3 regions of the Arthrobacter sp. YAF34 genome follow, and region 3 is predicted to be linked to each of the others. Evidence: riboswitches for the same ligand, from Rfam matches in the RefSeq annotation. Region 3 holds a riboswitch; each other region holds the start of a gene.
The links. A riboswitch is a leader RNA that binds a small molecule or an ion and turns the genes downstream of it on or off. The one in region 3 is predicted to bind S-adenosylmethionine.
Positions count from the first base shown of each region.

Region 1 (4,477 bases), on a different contig from region 3:
TGCTCGATGACGACGCCTGGCGGGCGCTCAAGAGGGCCTGGGCGTGAGCGCCTAGACCTGCTTGAGGGCCTGGCCGAGGTCGCGGATCAGGTCCTCGACGTCCTCCAGGCCCACCGACAGCCGCACCACGCCGTCGCTGAGTCCGATCGCCGCGCGGCCCTCCGGACCCATGGCGCGATGCGTCGTGGTGGCCGGGTGGGTGATCAGGGACTTCGAATCGCCGAGGTTGTTGGAAATGTCGATGATCCGCAGCGCGTCCAGGAGCGCGAAGGCGGCTTCCTTGGCGGTGCGTCCGGGGGAGGGCGAAAGCTCCAGCGTGAGCACGGTGCCGCCGGCCTTCATCTGCTTCACCGCGAGATCGTGCTGCGGGTGGGACGGGAGCAGCGGGTACTTCACCCAACTGACGGCGGGCTGTCCCTCAAGCCATCCGGCCAGCCGCAGGGCGGAGGCCGAGGAATGGTTGACGCGCAGGCCCATGGTCTCCAGCCCCTTGGTCAGGACCCAGGCGTTGAAGGCCGAGAGCGACGGTCCGGTGTGCCGCATGAGCTGCTTGACGGGTCCGTCGATGAATTCCTTGGTGCCTAGGATCGCCCCGCCCAGCACGCGTCCCTGGCCGTCGATGTGCTTCGTGCCGGAGTAGACGATTACGTCCGCGCCGAGGTCGCCGCAGCGCTGCAGGAGCGGGGTGGCGAAGACGTTGTCGACCACCACCGTGGCCCCCGCCGCATGGGCGAGCTCGCTCACGGCGGCGATGTCCACGATTTCCTGCATCGGGTTCGACGGCGACTCGAAGAAGACCGCCGTCGTGGGCCGGGACAGCGCGGACTGCCACTGTTCCAGGTCAGGGCCGTCGACAAAGACCGTCTCGACGCCCCAGCGCGGCAGGATCTCATTGAGGATCACAAAGCACGAGCCGAAAAGCGAGCGGGCGGCGACCACCCGGTCCCCGGCCCCCAGCAGCGCGCCCAGGGCGGTGAACACGGCGGACATGCCCGACGCGGTCGCAAAACACGCCTCGGTTCCCTCCAGCAGCCGGAGCCTCTCTTGGAAGGTCGCGACCGACGGGTTGCCGTAGCGGGAGTAGACGAAGCGCTCGTCCTCGCCGGTGAAGGCGCGCTCGGCGGCGGCCGCGGACTCGTAGACGAAACCGGAGTTGAGGAAGATCGGTTCGGCGGTTTCCTGGAAGCCGGTGCGGTCAAGGCCGCCACGGACGGCCTGGGTGTCGGCCGACCAGCCGGCGGCGTCGGGATTGAAAGTCACTTAAATCTTTCCGAGCTTGGTGGGGAGGCCGCGGTTCTTCCAGCCGTTGACGGTGCGTTCGCCGGAGCGGTCGGGCTCGCCCTCAAAGCCCTCGAGAACGTTGTACGAGGTGTAGCCGGCGGCTGTTGCGGCCCTCGCGGCGGCAATCGACCGGGCGCCGGAGCGGCACAGGAACACCAGTTCCACGCCGGTGTCCTCCGGGGCCTGCCGCCGGAGCTGGTCGACGAAGTGCGGGTTGGGCGCGCCGCCGGCGAGGTTCCATTGGATGAAGAGCGGATCATTGCGCGTCTCGCCCGCGGACGTGGTGTCCGGGACGCCGATGTGAGCCCATTCGCCCTCGGTCCGGACGTCCACCAGGACGGCTCCGGCCTCCAGTTTGGCCCACGCGGCCTGCGGGCTGAGGTCTCCGGCGTAGCTCATGCGTGGCCCTCGAAGGCCTCATCCGCGCCAAACTCGTCAGCGTCGAGTTCATCAACGGCGTTGGCTACGGCGGCGTCCGCGCTGGCAATCGCCGCCGGCAGGACCAGCGCCTGCGCCACGATCACCGTGCTGCCGTTGAAGGTGGCGGCGGGACTTCCGTGCAGGACATAGCCCTCGGCCAGGGCGGCCGACACGCGCTCACAGAAATCGCGGTCATCCGGTCCGGTGAACAGCCGGTAGGCCAGCTTTTGCTCCCCCGCGGATGCGGCTCCGGACGTCGCACCGGGGGCTGTGTTTGGGGATGCCTTTTCGGGTACTACGGGGGCGGACGTGTCGGGCACGACGGATCTCCTCTTTCACGCTTGCAGTTCGAATGGTGATTCTGCCGAGTCTTCACCTGAGGCACCCCGCCGCGAAAGGGAGGGTTGCCGACCGGCCAGTCAGGGCTTGGCACCGGTTCTCATTACTCCCCAAAAACGTAACACTTACGACGCCGACCCGCACCGCCGCCGTCGTCATGTTCCGTAACCGGATCACGCCCAAGGCCCGAGGCCCAATAACCGGGGCGGCGCGGCGCGGCGCGGCGCAGACGCCGGACGGGGCGAGTAGTGCCCGGTCCCATTTTCGGGTACCACCCACTCGTGCGCGGCCCGACGATGCGCCGTGTACTGGTGGGGACCGGACCGACGCCCCGGCCACGAAGCAACGTGTCAGCAATTCCACACTGTCTGGAACTAGGGGCCGGGAGACCGCCGGAGCCGCAGCCGCGGCCCGGCAGGTGACGGCGGAATGGAGCAATCATGGGTCCGCGCATACTGGTTACCGGTGTAGCGAGCGCCGCCGGCCGGACCGTCGCGGCCCAGCTCGCCGCCCGCGGCGTCCCCTGCCTCGGCTCCGACGCCCGCGCCGATACCCGTCAAGCCGGGGACGGCCCAGCGGTGGCAGCGGTCAGGCTCCTGCCGGCGACGGACCCGGACATGGTGCTGGACCTGCGCCGGCTGGTGGACCGGGAAGCCATCAACGTCATCATTCCGACCCTCAGCGTGGAGCTGCCGGTCCTGGCCGCGGCCCGCGCCGGATTCGGGCGGGACGTCCGGATCATCGTCGGCGACCCTGCCGCGGTGGCCCTCGCCAACGACCGGCTGTTGACCGCATGGGCGTTGCAGGCGGCCGGCATTCCGGTTCCGCGCTTCGCGGTCCCCGGGGACCTGGCTGCCGCGCCGGCGTCCCTGGCGGACCTCAACGGCCCCGTCGTGGTCAAGCCGCGGATCTTCAAAGGCACCCGCGCCGTCCACCTGCTGGCCGGGACCGCCGCCGTGAGCTGGAAGAATATGGCGCCCGGGCAGCTGGTCCAGGAGTTCATCCCGGGTGCCGACTACGTCGCCCTGGTGTTCGGCACCCCGGCCCGCAACGCGATGGCCCCGCTGGCAGTGGTCCTGGAGAAGACGAAAACCCCGTACGGGCGCGCGGGCAGCGACGAGGTCAGCCGCAGGGTACCGGCGGGCGAGGCCGGGGACGTGCGGAAGCTGGGCCTGGCGGCCGTGCGCGCACTCGGACTGACCGGGCCGGTGCAGGTCCAGATCCGGCGCCGCGCCGACGGGACCCCCGTAGTGCTGGGCGTCTGCGCGACGCTGGGGGAGAACAGTACGTGGGCACCGGAACTGCTCGACGCCGTGCTGGCAACTTTCATGCTCCCGGCCTTCAATCCCGCCTCCTTCCGGCGCTGCCCGGCAGTTCCCGCGGATGCGCTGGGGTGACCCGGCCTAGCTATTCGATGGTGGCGAACAGGGCGTTGAGTTCGGCCGTGAGCTGCCTGCGGAGCTCCGCGGTGCCGATTTCCTGGCCGTCGATGTGGTTCACCGGCGCCAGGAGCCGGATGCTGGAGATCAGCCAGACGGCGTCGGCGTCCAGCAGGTCCTTCGGCTCCAGCGGTCCGTAGCCCAGTTCCCAGCCTGCAGCCTTGGCCGCGGTGAACAGGGCGCCCTGCGAGGTGCCCGGCAGGATGCCGCTGTCCAGCTGCGGGGTGATGAGCCGCCGGATCGTGCGCACGCCGCCGGCGCCGTCGTCCGACGTTTCCAGATGCGCCAGCAGAACGGTCGACGTCGGCCCCTCCAGGACCCGGCCGTCCGCGGACGTGAAGATGACGTCGTCCGCGCCGTGCCGGTGGGCGTGACGCAGCGCCGCCATGTTCACGGCGTAGGAGAGGGTCTTGGCGCCGAGCAGCAGCCAGGGGGCGCGCTCGCCGACTTCGCTGTCGTAGCCGCGGTCCAGCAGGATGACGTCGATTCCGGTCTCGCGCTGGCGGCGCCCCGCCGCCGAGGGGGCGGAGGCCTGGACCCAGCAGGTGGGGGCTGCGGCGCCCTCCGGCCCGCGGGTGACGAGCAGCTTCACCACCACCTCGTCCCCTGCCGCGTCGCCGCCGGCAGCCAGGGCCGGATCCTGGCGCCGGTACTCGCCGATGGCGGTGTCCACGGCACGCCGCCACGCGTCCTCGGCCGGGATGTCCAGCTCCAGCAGGCGGGCCGAGCCGGCCAGCCGGGTCAGGTGCGCCTGGATCTTGCGGGGCCGGCCGCCCACGGCCAGGAGCGATTCGAAAACGCCGTCGCCGCGGGTGGCGCCCAGGTCCGTGGCCATGAGCTGCGGCTTCGACGCGTCCGCCACGCGGCCGCCGTCGAACGCCGGGTCCAGGAAGACCAGCACGGTTGCGGGCGCAGGAACAGCGGCAGGAGAGGTCATGGCAACAGCTTAGTCCCGGTGGTCCCGGGATAGGATTTGCTCGTTGCCCGTTCCGGAACTG
Region 1 is NZ_JBFRCV010000010.1:121,376-125,852, reverse strand. Features, by position in the region: gene AB4Y72_RS13745 (hypothetical protein) at 1-47, shown strand, start outside; gene AB4Y72_RS13740 (O-succinylhomoserine sulfhydrylase) at 52-1,260, opposite strand; gene AB4Y72_RS13735 (rhodanese-like domain-containing protein) at 1,261-1,680, opposite strand; gene AB4Y72_RS13730 (DUF1737 domain-containing protein) at 1,677-1,925, opposite strand; SAM riboswitch class IV at 2,034-2,148, opposite strand; gene AB4Y72_RS13725 (hypothetical protein) at 2,481-3,437, shown strand; gene AB4Y72_RS13720 (aminodeoxychorismate lyase) at 3,448-4,416, opposite strand.
Region 1: it holds a riboswitch for S-adenosylmethionine, as region 3 does, so the genes downstream of both, AB4Y72_RS13730 (DUF1737 domain-containing protein) here and metX (homoserine O-acetyltransferase MetX) in region 3, are expected to answer to the same signal.

Region 2 (4,477 bases), on a different contig from region 3:
CACCGGATGGCCACCGCCGGCGCGATCCTGGGCCTCGCCGTGCCCGGCGTCGAAGTCGAAGACATCGGGACCACCGCCAAGACCATGCCCGGCTTCCCGCAGCTCTGGGAAGCCATGCTGGCCCAGGGCACCCCCACCAACGAGGACACCGCCGGTGGCACGCAGCACTGATTCCTGGGACGAGTCCGATGTCCGGATCCGTCCCAACAAAAAGGGCTCACGGCCCCGCACCAAGGACCGGCCCAGCCACGACGACGCCGTCACCGGACGCATCATCACGGTCGACCGCGGACGCTACACCGCCGTCGTCGGCGAAGGCACCGCCGACGAACGCAAGATCATCGCGGCGCGGGCACGGGAGCTCCGCCGCAATCCCGTGGTGGCCGGGGACTTCGTCTCCCTGGTCGGGGACGTCAGCGGCGAACCCGACACCCTTGCCCGGCTCGTCAAGATCCAGGACCGCAAGACGCTGCTACGCCGCAGTGCCGATGACACAGACCCGATCGAACGCGCCGTCGTGGCCAACGCCGACCAGCTCGTTGTGGTGGTCGCCGCGGCCAATCCCGAGCCCCGGACCGGTTTCATCGACCGCGCACTGGTGGCCGCGTACGACGCCGGCATTTCGCCGCTGCTCCTGGTGACCAAGGCCGACGTGAAGGATCCCGCCGAGCTGCTCTCCAACTACACGCACCTGGACTTCCCCGTCATCATCTCCAAGACGGCCGACTCCGCAGCGTCCGGCATCGACGCCCGCTCCGATGACGGGCTTTCCGCCCGGCTGGACAAGGACGCGGTGTCCCAGCTCCGCAGCTACCTCGACGGGAAGGTCACCGTCATGCTCGGCCATTCCGGCGTGGGCAAGTCCACCATGGTCAATGCCCTGACCGGGGCCGAACGTGCCACCGGCGGCGTCAACGCGGTGACCGGCCGCGGGCGCCACACGTCTTCCTCCGCGCTGGCGCTCAAGGTCAACGATGCCCCGGCCGGCAGCTGGATCATCGACACCCCCGGCATCCGGTCCTTCGGACTGGCCCATGTGGACCCGGACCGGATCCTGCGCTCCTTCCCGGATCTGGAACCGGGCACCGACGATTGCGAACGCGGCTGCAAGCACGACGCCACCGCCGTCAACTGCGGCGTCGACGCCTGGGTTGCGGCCGGGCACGCTGGCGCGTCGGGGCCTGCACGGCTGGCCTCCCTGCGCCGGCTGCTGGGCACGGACCCCCGTCAGGAAGCCCAGGAAACCAAGGAACTGGGCACCGTGTCCTGAGCGGCGCCGCTTCCCGGCCCGCGGCGCAGCGCCGCGGCCTCCCGGCTGGAGGCCCGCTTTCCCGGTAGTTTGGAACCATGAGCCAATCCGCTTCGAGCTACAACGATGACCTGCGCCTTGCCCATGTCCTGGCAGATTCCGTCGATTCCCAGACCATGAGCCGTTTCAAGGCGCTCGACCTTCGGATCGAAACGAAGCCCGACCTCACCCCGGTCACCGATGCCGACAAGTCCGCCGAAGAGGCCATCCGCGGCCAGCTCTCCCGGTCCCGTCCACGCGACGCCGTCCTGGGCGAGGAATTCGGCAGCTCGGGTCACGGCTCCCGCCGCTGGATCATTGACCCGATCGACGGCACCAAAAACTTTGTCCGCGGCGTCCCGGTCTGGGCCACCCTGATTGCCCTCGTTGACGAGGGCGAGCCGGTGGTCGGCGTCGTCAGCGCCCCTGCTCTGGGCAAGCGCTGGTGGGCGGCCAAGGGCTCCGGCGCCTACACGGGCCGCTCGCTGGCCGCGGCCACCCGGCTGAAGGTCTCCAACGTCTCCAAGCTTGAGGACGCCTCGCTGTCCTATTCCAGCCTCGGCGGTTGGAAGCAGCGCGGGAACCTGGACGAGTTCCTGGGCCTCACCGAGGAGGTGTGGCGCACCCGCGCCTACGGCGACTTCTGGTCATACTGCCTCGTGGCAGAGGGTGCGGTGGACATCGCTTGCGAGCCCGAACTCAACCTCTACGACATGGCCGCCCTGGTGCCGATCGTCACTGAAGCCGGCGGCCGGTTCACCTCGCTCGAGGGCGAGGACGGACCCTTCGGCGGTAACGCGCTGGCCACCAACTCGATCCTCCACTCGGAAGTGCTCAAGCGGCTCAACCCCGGACTCGACGACCTCCTCTAGGTGCGCGCTGCAGGTGCGCGCGTTCCGCGCGCGTAACAATCCGCTTCACATTCGGGGACTGCCTTCTCCCCGCCGGCGCGGATGTCCTACGCTCGATGCAGGTCACGAGTGCCAGCGCTAAACCCCGGTTTGCTGGCCGGCAACCCTCCAGACGCGGCGGGGTGCCCCGGGTGACGACCTGGCCGGTCCGGAACGGACACGGCAAGCGCGGATTCCCACGAGGGGGGGTCCTGTCCGAGTGAGGTCCCATGACAACTGCCGTTTTTCCTGCTGCCCCCGAAATCCACCCCGGTACCGATGCCAGCCATGCTGCCGGGCGGACCGATCACCGCATCACTGCCGCCGCGCGGCCGCTGGCCGCCGTCACCGGGGCCGAAATCCAGGCCCCGCTAATCCAGGGCGGCTCGGCCCGCTACGCCAACCTCGATTACGGCGCCTCCGCCCCGGCCCTGTCCGTGGTCTCGGCCTACCTGAACGAAATCCTGCCGTACTACGCGAGCGTCCACCGCGGCGCCGGCTACGCGTCCCAGATCAGCACCTCGGTCTACGAGAACGCCCGGGACATCGTGCGGGGCTTCGTGGGCGGCCGGCCGGACGATTCCGTGATCTTCACCCGCAACACCACCGATTCCCTGAACCTGCTTGCCGGCTGCCTGCCGCTGCGCGAGGGCCGGCCGGCGGGCGAGGTCCTCTACCTCGACATCGAACACCACGCCAACCTGCTGCCCTGGCAAAACGTCCCGCACCGCAGCGTCGTCGCCGCCCCCACCCTGGCCGCCACCGTGGACCGCCTCCGGGACGAGCTCGCCCGCGGCGGCGTGAGCCTGCTGGCCGTCACCGGCGCCTCCAACGTCACCGGGGAGATCCTGCCCATCCGGGCCCTCGCCGCACTGGCGCACGAATACGGCGCCAGGATCGTCGTCGACGCCGCCCAGCTGGCCCCGCACCGGCGGATAAATATCGCCGCGGACGACGTCGACTACCTCGCCTTCTCCGGGCACAAGCTGTACGCCCCGTTCGGCGCCGGCGTGCTGGTGGGGCGGACCGACTGGCTCGACGCCGGCACCCCGCACCTGGCCGGCGGTGGAGCAGTCCGCGACGCCCGGCTCGACTCCGTCAGCTGGACCACGGGACCGGCCCGGCATGAGGGCGGCTCGCCCAATGTCCTGGGCGCGGCAGCGCTGGCCCGCGCCACACAGGTGCTCGCTGCCCTGGACACGGAGCAGTGGTACGGGCATGAAGAAGCCATCCGGTCCTTCCTCGTCGAAGGGCTCCAGCGGATCGAGGGGGTAACGGTCCACCGGATCTTCGCCGATTCGACGCCCGCTTCGTCCTACCGTTCGTCCCCTGCAGGCGATGAGCCGGGCGCCGGCACCATCGGCGTCGTGAACTTTTCCGTCGAAGGCTACGACGCCGGACTGGTGGCCGCCTACTTGTCGGCCGAACACGGCATCGGCCTGCGCGACGGCCGCTTCTGCGCCCACCCTCTGCTCAAACGGCTCGGCCTGCCCGCCGGCTCCCTGCGGGCCAGCTTCGGCCTCGGGTCGCGGCTGGAGGATGCCGAGCGGCTCCTGGCCGGCCTGCGGCACCTGCGGCAAGACGGGCTCGGCTGGGACTACGTGGTGGACGCCGGCCGCTGGGTGCCGGCCAACGACAACCGCAGCTACCCGCACTGGGCGCCGAACACCCCGGGCACGGCCGGTGCCGCACCCTGCAGTGTGGACTAAGGCGTCTTACGGGCGGCAGAATCGGGACCCGGTCCAGTGCGGTGAACCAGTGCGGTAAATTCGAAAGGTACTGACATCAAGGACCTGCCGAAGGAGATCGCACGTTGCACAGCGTGCCCAAAATGCCCAGTGGCCCCCAAATGCGCAGTGAACCCAAAATGCCCAGTGGCCTCAAAAGGCACAGTGGCCCCAAACTGCAGGGTGTGCGCCGCCAGGAACTCGGACAAAGCTTCCAGGACGGCGGAGCGCACTACGAACGCGTCCGCCCGGGCTACCCGCAGGAATCGGCTGACTGGCTGATCCCGGCGGGAGCCCGGGACGCCGCGGACGTTGGTGCGGGCACCGGAAAGTTCACCGCACTCCTGGCCGCACGGGGCCTGCACGTGGTGGCCGTTGACCCGTCGGCGGACATGCTCGAGCAGCTGCGCCGGACCCTGCCGGATGTCACCGCCGTCGAGGGAACCGCCGAGCGGACGGGCCTTGAGCCCGAGCGGTTCGACCTGGTCACGGTTGCCCAGGCGTGGCACTGGTGCGACCCCCAGCTGGCCAGCGCCGAAATCGCCCGGATCCTGAGGCCGCACGGCGTGCTG
Region 2 is NZ_JBFRCV010000008.1:20,655-25,131, forward strand. Features, by position in the region: gene aroA (3-phosphoshikimate 1-carboxyvinyltransferase) at 1-171, shown strand, start outside; gene rsgA (ribosome small subunit-dependent GTPase A) at 155-1,270, shown strand; gene hisN (histidinol-phosphatase) at 1,348-2,160, shown strand; SAM riboswitch class IV at 2,261-2,374, shown strand; gene AB4Y72_RS11225 (aminotransferase class V-fold PLP-dependent enzyme) at 2,409-3,887, shown strand; gene AB4Y72_RS11230 (class I SAM-dependent methyltransferase) at 4,028-4,477, shown strand, end outside.
Region 2: it holds a riboswitch for S-adenosylmethionine, as region 3 does, so the genes downstream of both, AB4Y72_RS11225 (aminotransferase class V-fold PLP-dependent enzyme) here and metX (homoserine O-acetyltransferase MetX) in region 3, are expected to answer to the same signal.

Region 3 (4,477 bases):
GAATCGGCCCTCCAAGTGGCCGAGCTGGGCCACCGCTCCACGGCGTTGCCGGTGCCGAGGTCCAGCTTCCAGGCCACCAGCGTGTTCGCCCAGCTGGAGGCGGTGCGGCGGGGTGCCGGGATTGGCCTGCTCCCCAACTTCCTCGTCGCGGGCCGGCCCGGGTTCGTGGCCGTTCTGCCGGACGACTTCCAGCGCCAGCTCCCCATTTGGGCGGTGGCCCGGCCCGAGTCGCTGCGCTCGGCCCCGGTCCGTGCCGTGTTGGAGGCGATTCGGCAGGAAATCAGGGAGCGCCGGGAGGTGCTCTCCGCCTAAGTCCCGGGTCAGGTCAGGCTACCGTCGGCGCCGCGTTCCGCCGTTAACGCAGGCTGCCCGGCTCCGTGAGTGCACGGAGCCGGGCAGCCTGCGCCCTAACGAACGTTCCTCGGGGCGGCGGGGTTACCGCTTGCCCGCGGTGAGGAGGTCTGCGGTGCCCTGGGCGTCGGCGGCGTCGACGTCGTGGAGCGAGATGCCGCGGGTCTCCTTGAGGAAGAAGACGGCGACGGCGGTGATCGCGCAGGCGATCAGGAGGTAGATGGCCACCGGGACAGAGGACTTGTACTGGCTCAGCAGGGCGACGGCGATGATCGGCGCGAGCGAACCGGCCACGATTGAGGTCACCTGGTAGCCGAGCGAAACCCCGGAGTACCGCATGCGGGTCGGGAACATCTCAGCCATGATGGCCGGCTGCCCCGCGTACATCAGGGAGTGGAACAGCAGCCCGATGATGACAGCGGCGAGGATGACGAAATCGTTTCCGGTGTCCATCATCGGGAAGGCGAAGAAGCCCCAGGTCGCACCAAGAACGGCGCCGGCCATGTAGACGGGCTTGCGGCCCACGCGGTCCGAGAGCCTGCCGACCATGGGGATCACGGCGAAGTGGATGAAGTGTGCCACCAGCAGGAGGAGCAGGATCCGGGCGGTGTCGGCATGGACCACGGTCTTGAGGTAGGTAATCGAGAACGTGACCACGAGGTAGTAAAGGATGTTCTCCGCGAAGCGCAGGCCCATCGCGGTGAACACGCCTCGGGGATAGCGGCGGAAGACCTCTGCAACACCGTAGCCCTTGTTCTCGACAGTGACTTCCTTCTGGGCCTCCAGGAAGATCGGGGCGTCGCTGACCTTGGTGCGGATGTAGTAGCCAATGAGGACGATCACGGCGGAGAGCCAGAAGGCGACTCGCCAGCCCCAGGAGAGGAAGTCCGCGGAGGACAGCACGGAGGACAGAATGAACAGCACGGCGGTGGCGAAGAGGTTGCCCAGCGGAACGGCGGACTGCGGCCACGCGGCCCAGAAGCCGCGGGACTTGCTGGGGCTGTGCTCTGCGACGAGCAGGACGGCGCCGCCCCATTCACCGCCGACGGCGAAGCCCTGGGCGAAGCGCAGGAAGACCAGCAGCGCGGGGGCCCAGTAGCCCATCTGCGCAAAGGTGGGCAGGCAGCCCATCAGGAAGGTGGACACGCCGACCAGGATGATGCTGACCTGGAGCAGCTGCTTGCGGCCGAACTTGTCGCCGAAGTGGCCGAAAACGATCCCGCCGATCGGGCGTGCGATGAAGCCGACGGCGTAGGTGAGGAACGCCGCGAGGATGCCGTCCAGTTCGGTCTGGGAATTCGGGAAGAATGCCTTGCCAAAGACCAGGGTGGCCGCAGAGGCGTAGAGGAAAAATTCGTACCATTCCACGACGGTGCCGGCCATCGAGGCCGCCACCACCTTCTTCAGGCCGGACGTCTTGACGTCCGACCCGTCTGCTCGCGTTGCCGCGGCGTTTTCCGTGCTCATGAGAACTCCTTCGGTGTCGCCTTCGACACCCTGTGGACCATTAGGCTGAGACGTGTGTGAGTTTGCACACACAGCGTCATTCTCAACGAGTATGGGTCCAGAGGTCGTGGGCCACAACGACCATTACTGCAGAGAGCATCTGCAAAAATGCACAGCGGCGCGGCGACTAGCCGAAGAAGCTGCTCCGCAACTGGCCGCTTAGCTGGCCGATTTCGGTCAGGAAGCCGTCGTGGCCGATCGGCGCCTCGATGATGTGCAGCTCGGCGCCGCCCGGCAGGGCCTCGGCCAGCGCACGGGACTGGGCCGGGAAGTACAGCCGGTCCGAGTCCACGGCAGCGACCAGGAATTCGGCGGTGGCGGAGGCGAGCGACTCGCGAAGGCTTCCGCGTCCGCGGCAGACATCGTGGCTCATGAGTGCCTCGGTAATGGCGATGTAGCTGTTGGCGTCGAAGCGCCGGACCAGCTTGTTGCCCTGGTGGTCCAGGTAGCTTTCCACCTGGTAGCGCCCGCGCCCGGCCAGCGATCCGGCCTCGAGGGGAGCCTCGGGCTCCTGTGCGTTCCGGCCGAACCGGCCCTCCAGTTCTGCCGCGGAGCGGTAGGTGATGTGCGCGATTCGGCGGGCGAGAGCGAGCCCTGCGACGGGCTCCGGGCCGCCGTAGTAGTCCCCGCCGTTGAAGTGGGGATCCTGGCGGATCGCCAGGGTCTGGGCCTGTGCAAAGGCAATCTGTTCGGCGGTGCTGCTGGCGCCGACCGAAATCACGGCGCAGCGCCGGACCCTCCCGGGGTACATCACGGCCCATTCCAGCGCCCGCGCCCCGCCGAGTGAGCCGCCCAGTACGGCGTGCCAGCTGCCGATGCCCAGGGCATCGGCCAGGCGTGCCTCCGCGGCGGTGGTGTCCCGTAGCGTGACGAGCGGGAACCGCGATCCCCACGGGCGCCCGTCCGGTGCCGGCGTGGACGGTCCCGTGGAGCCGTAGCAGCCGCCCAGGATGTTGATCGACACTACGAAGTACTTGTCCGTATCCACGGGAGCCCCCGGTCCGGCCAGCTGCTCCCACCAGCCGGGTTCCGCGCTGGCGCCGCGGGTCACATGGGTGTCGCCGGTCAGGGCGTGCTCAATCAGGACGGCATTGGACGCATCGGCGTTGAGGGACCCCCACGTCTCGTAAGCGAGAACCACGTCCGGCAGCGCGACCCCGGATTCGAGCTGCAGGTCGCCGATCCGGAGGTACTGGACGCGTCCGTCCGGCACCCGGGGATCCGCCCCCGGGGCAGGGCCGGCGGACGTGCTTCCGGGCGCACCGGAAGTCCGGGCTGGTTGGGTTTCGGGTACACCCGTGCGGGTGACGGCAATCGTCATCTGAGGACCTAACTTCGCGCTTGCCTGCCGTCAGCTGACCGGCAGGCCAGGTCTTCACCCGGGGCACCCCGCCGCAAAAGGAGGGTTGCCGGCCAGCAAGCCGGGGCTGTCGCTGGCACTCATGACCTGCATCGAGTGTACGAAACAGGGTGCCGGTATGACCAAGATTGTGACTTCCGTGTGACACCCCGGTGTCCAGTGCACCGGGACCGCCGGAAACCACCGAGGCCGCCCGAGCGTTACGGCGACCTCGACGGCTCCGGCGAATGCGGCGTGTCCTTAGGCGCCCTTGGCCGCGCGGAATCCGGCGTCGAGGTCCGCGAGGATGTCATCGATGTGCTCCAGGCCGACCGAGAGCCGCACCAGCCCCGGGCTCACGCCGGCCACGGCCTGCTGCTCGGCCGAGAGCTGGCTGTGCGTGGTCGACGCCGGGTGGATCACCAGGGAGCGGACGTCGCCGATGTTTGCCACGTGCGAGTGCAGCTCGAGGGCATCGACAAACCGCTTGCCGGCCTCGGCTCCCCCGGCGATCGTGAATGCCACGACGGCGCCGGTCCCCTTGGGCCCGTACTTGCGCCCGCGTTCGTACCAGGGGCTGGACGGCAGTCCGGCGTAGGCGACCGACTCGACGTCGTCCCTGGCCTCCAGCCATTCGGCGACGCTGGTGGCGTTGGCCACGTGGCGTTCGACGCGCAGGCTGAGCGTCTCGATGCCCTGGGCAATGAGGAAGGCGTTGAACGGGGACACGGCGGAGCCCAGGTCGCGAAGGAGCTGCACCCGGGCCTTGAGGATGTAGGAGAGGTTGGCCCCGAGGGCGCCGCCGGCACCGAGGTCGCGGGCGTAGACCAGCCCGTTGTAGGTGGGGTCCGGGGTGTTGAAGCCCGGGAACCGCTCGGGGTCCTTGCCGAAGTCGAAGTTGCCGGAATCAACGATCACGCCGGCGATCGCGGCGCCGTGGCCGCCGAGGTACTTGGTGGCGGAGTGGACCACGATGTCTGCGCCCCACTCGATCGGACGGATGAGGTAGGGGGTGGACAGGGTGTTGTCCACGATCAGGGGCACGCCGGCCTCATGGGCCACCTTGGAGATGCCTTCGATGTCCAGCACGTCCTGGCGCGGGTTGGACACCACCTCGCCGAAGAACAGCTTGGTGTTGGGCTGGACGGCGTCCCGCCAGTGGTCAAGGTTGTCCGGGTCCGCAACGAATGTCACGGAGATGCCGAACTTCTTCAACGTGTGGGCGAGCAGATTGTACGTTCCGCCGTAGAGGCTGGGGCTGGCCACTACATGGTCCCCGGC
Region 3 is NZ_JBFRCV010000002.1:240,300-244,776, reverse strand. Features, by position in the region: gene AB4Y72_RS03455 (LysR family transcriptional regulator) at 1-312, shown strand, start outside; gene AB4Y72_RS03450 (MFS transporter) at 436-1,818, opposite strand; gene metX (homoserine O-acetyltransferase MetX) at 1,985-3,178, opposite strand; SAM riboswitch class IV at 3,190-3,305, opposite strand; gene AB4Y72_RS03440 (bifunctional o-acetylhomoserine/o-acetylserine sulfhydrylase) at 3,458-4,477, opposite strand, start outside.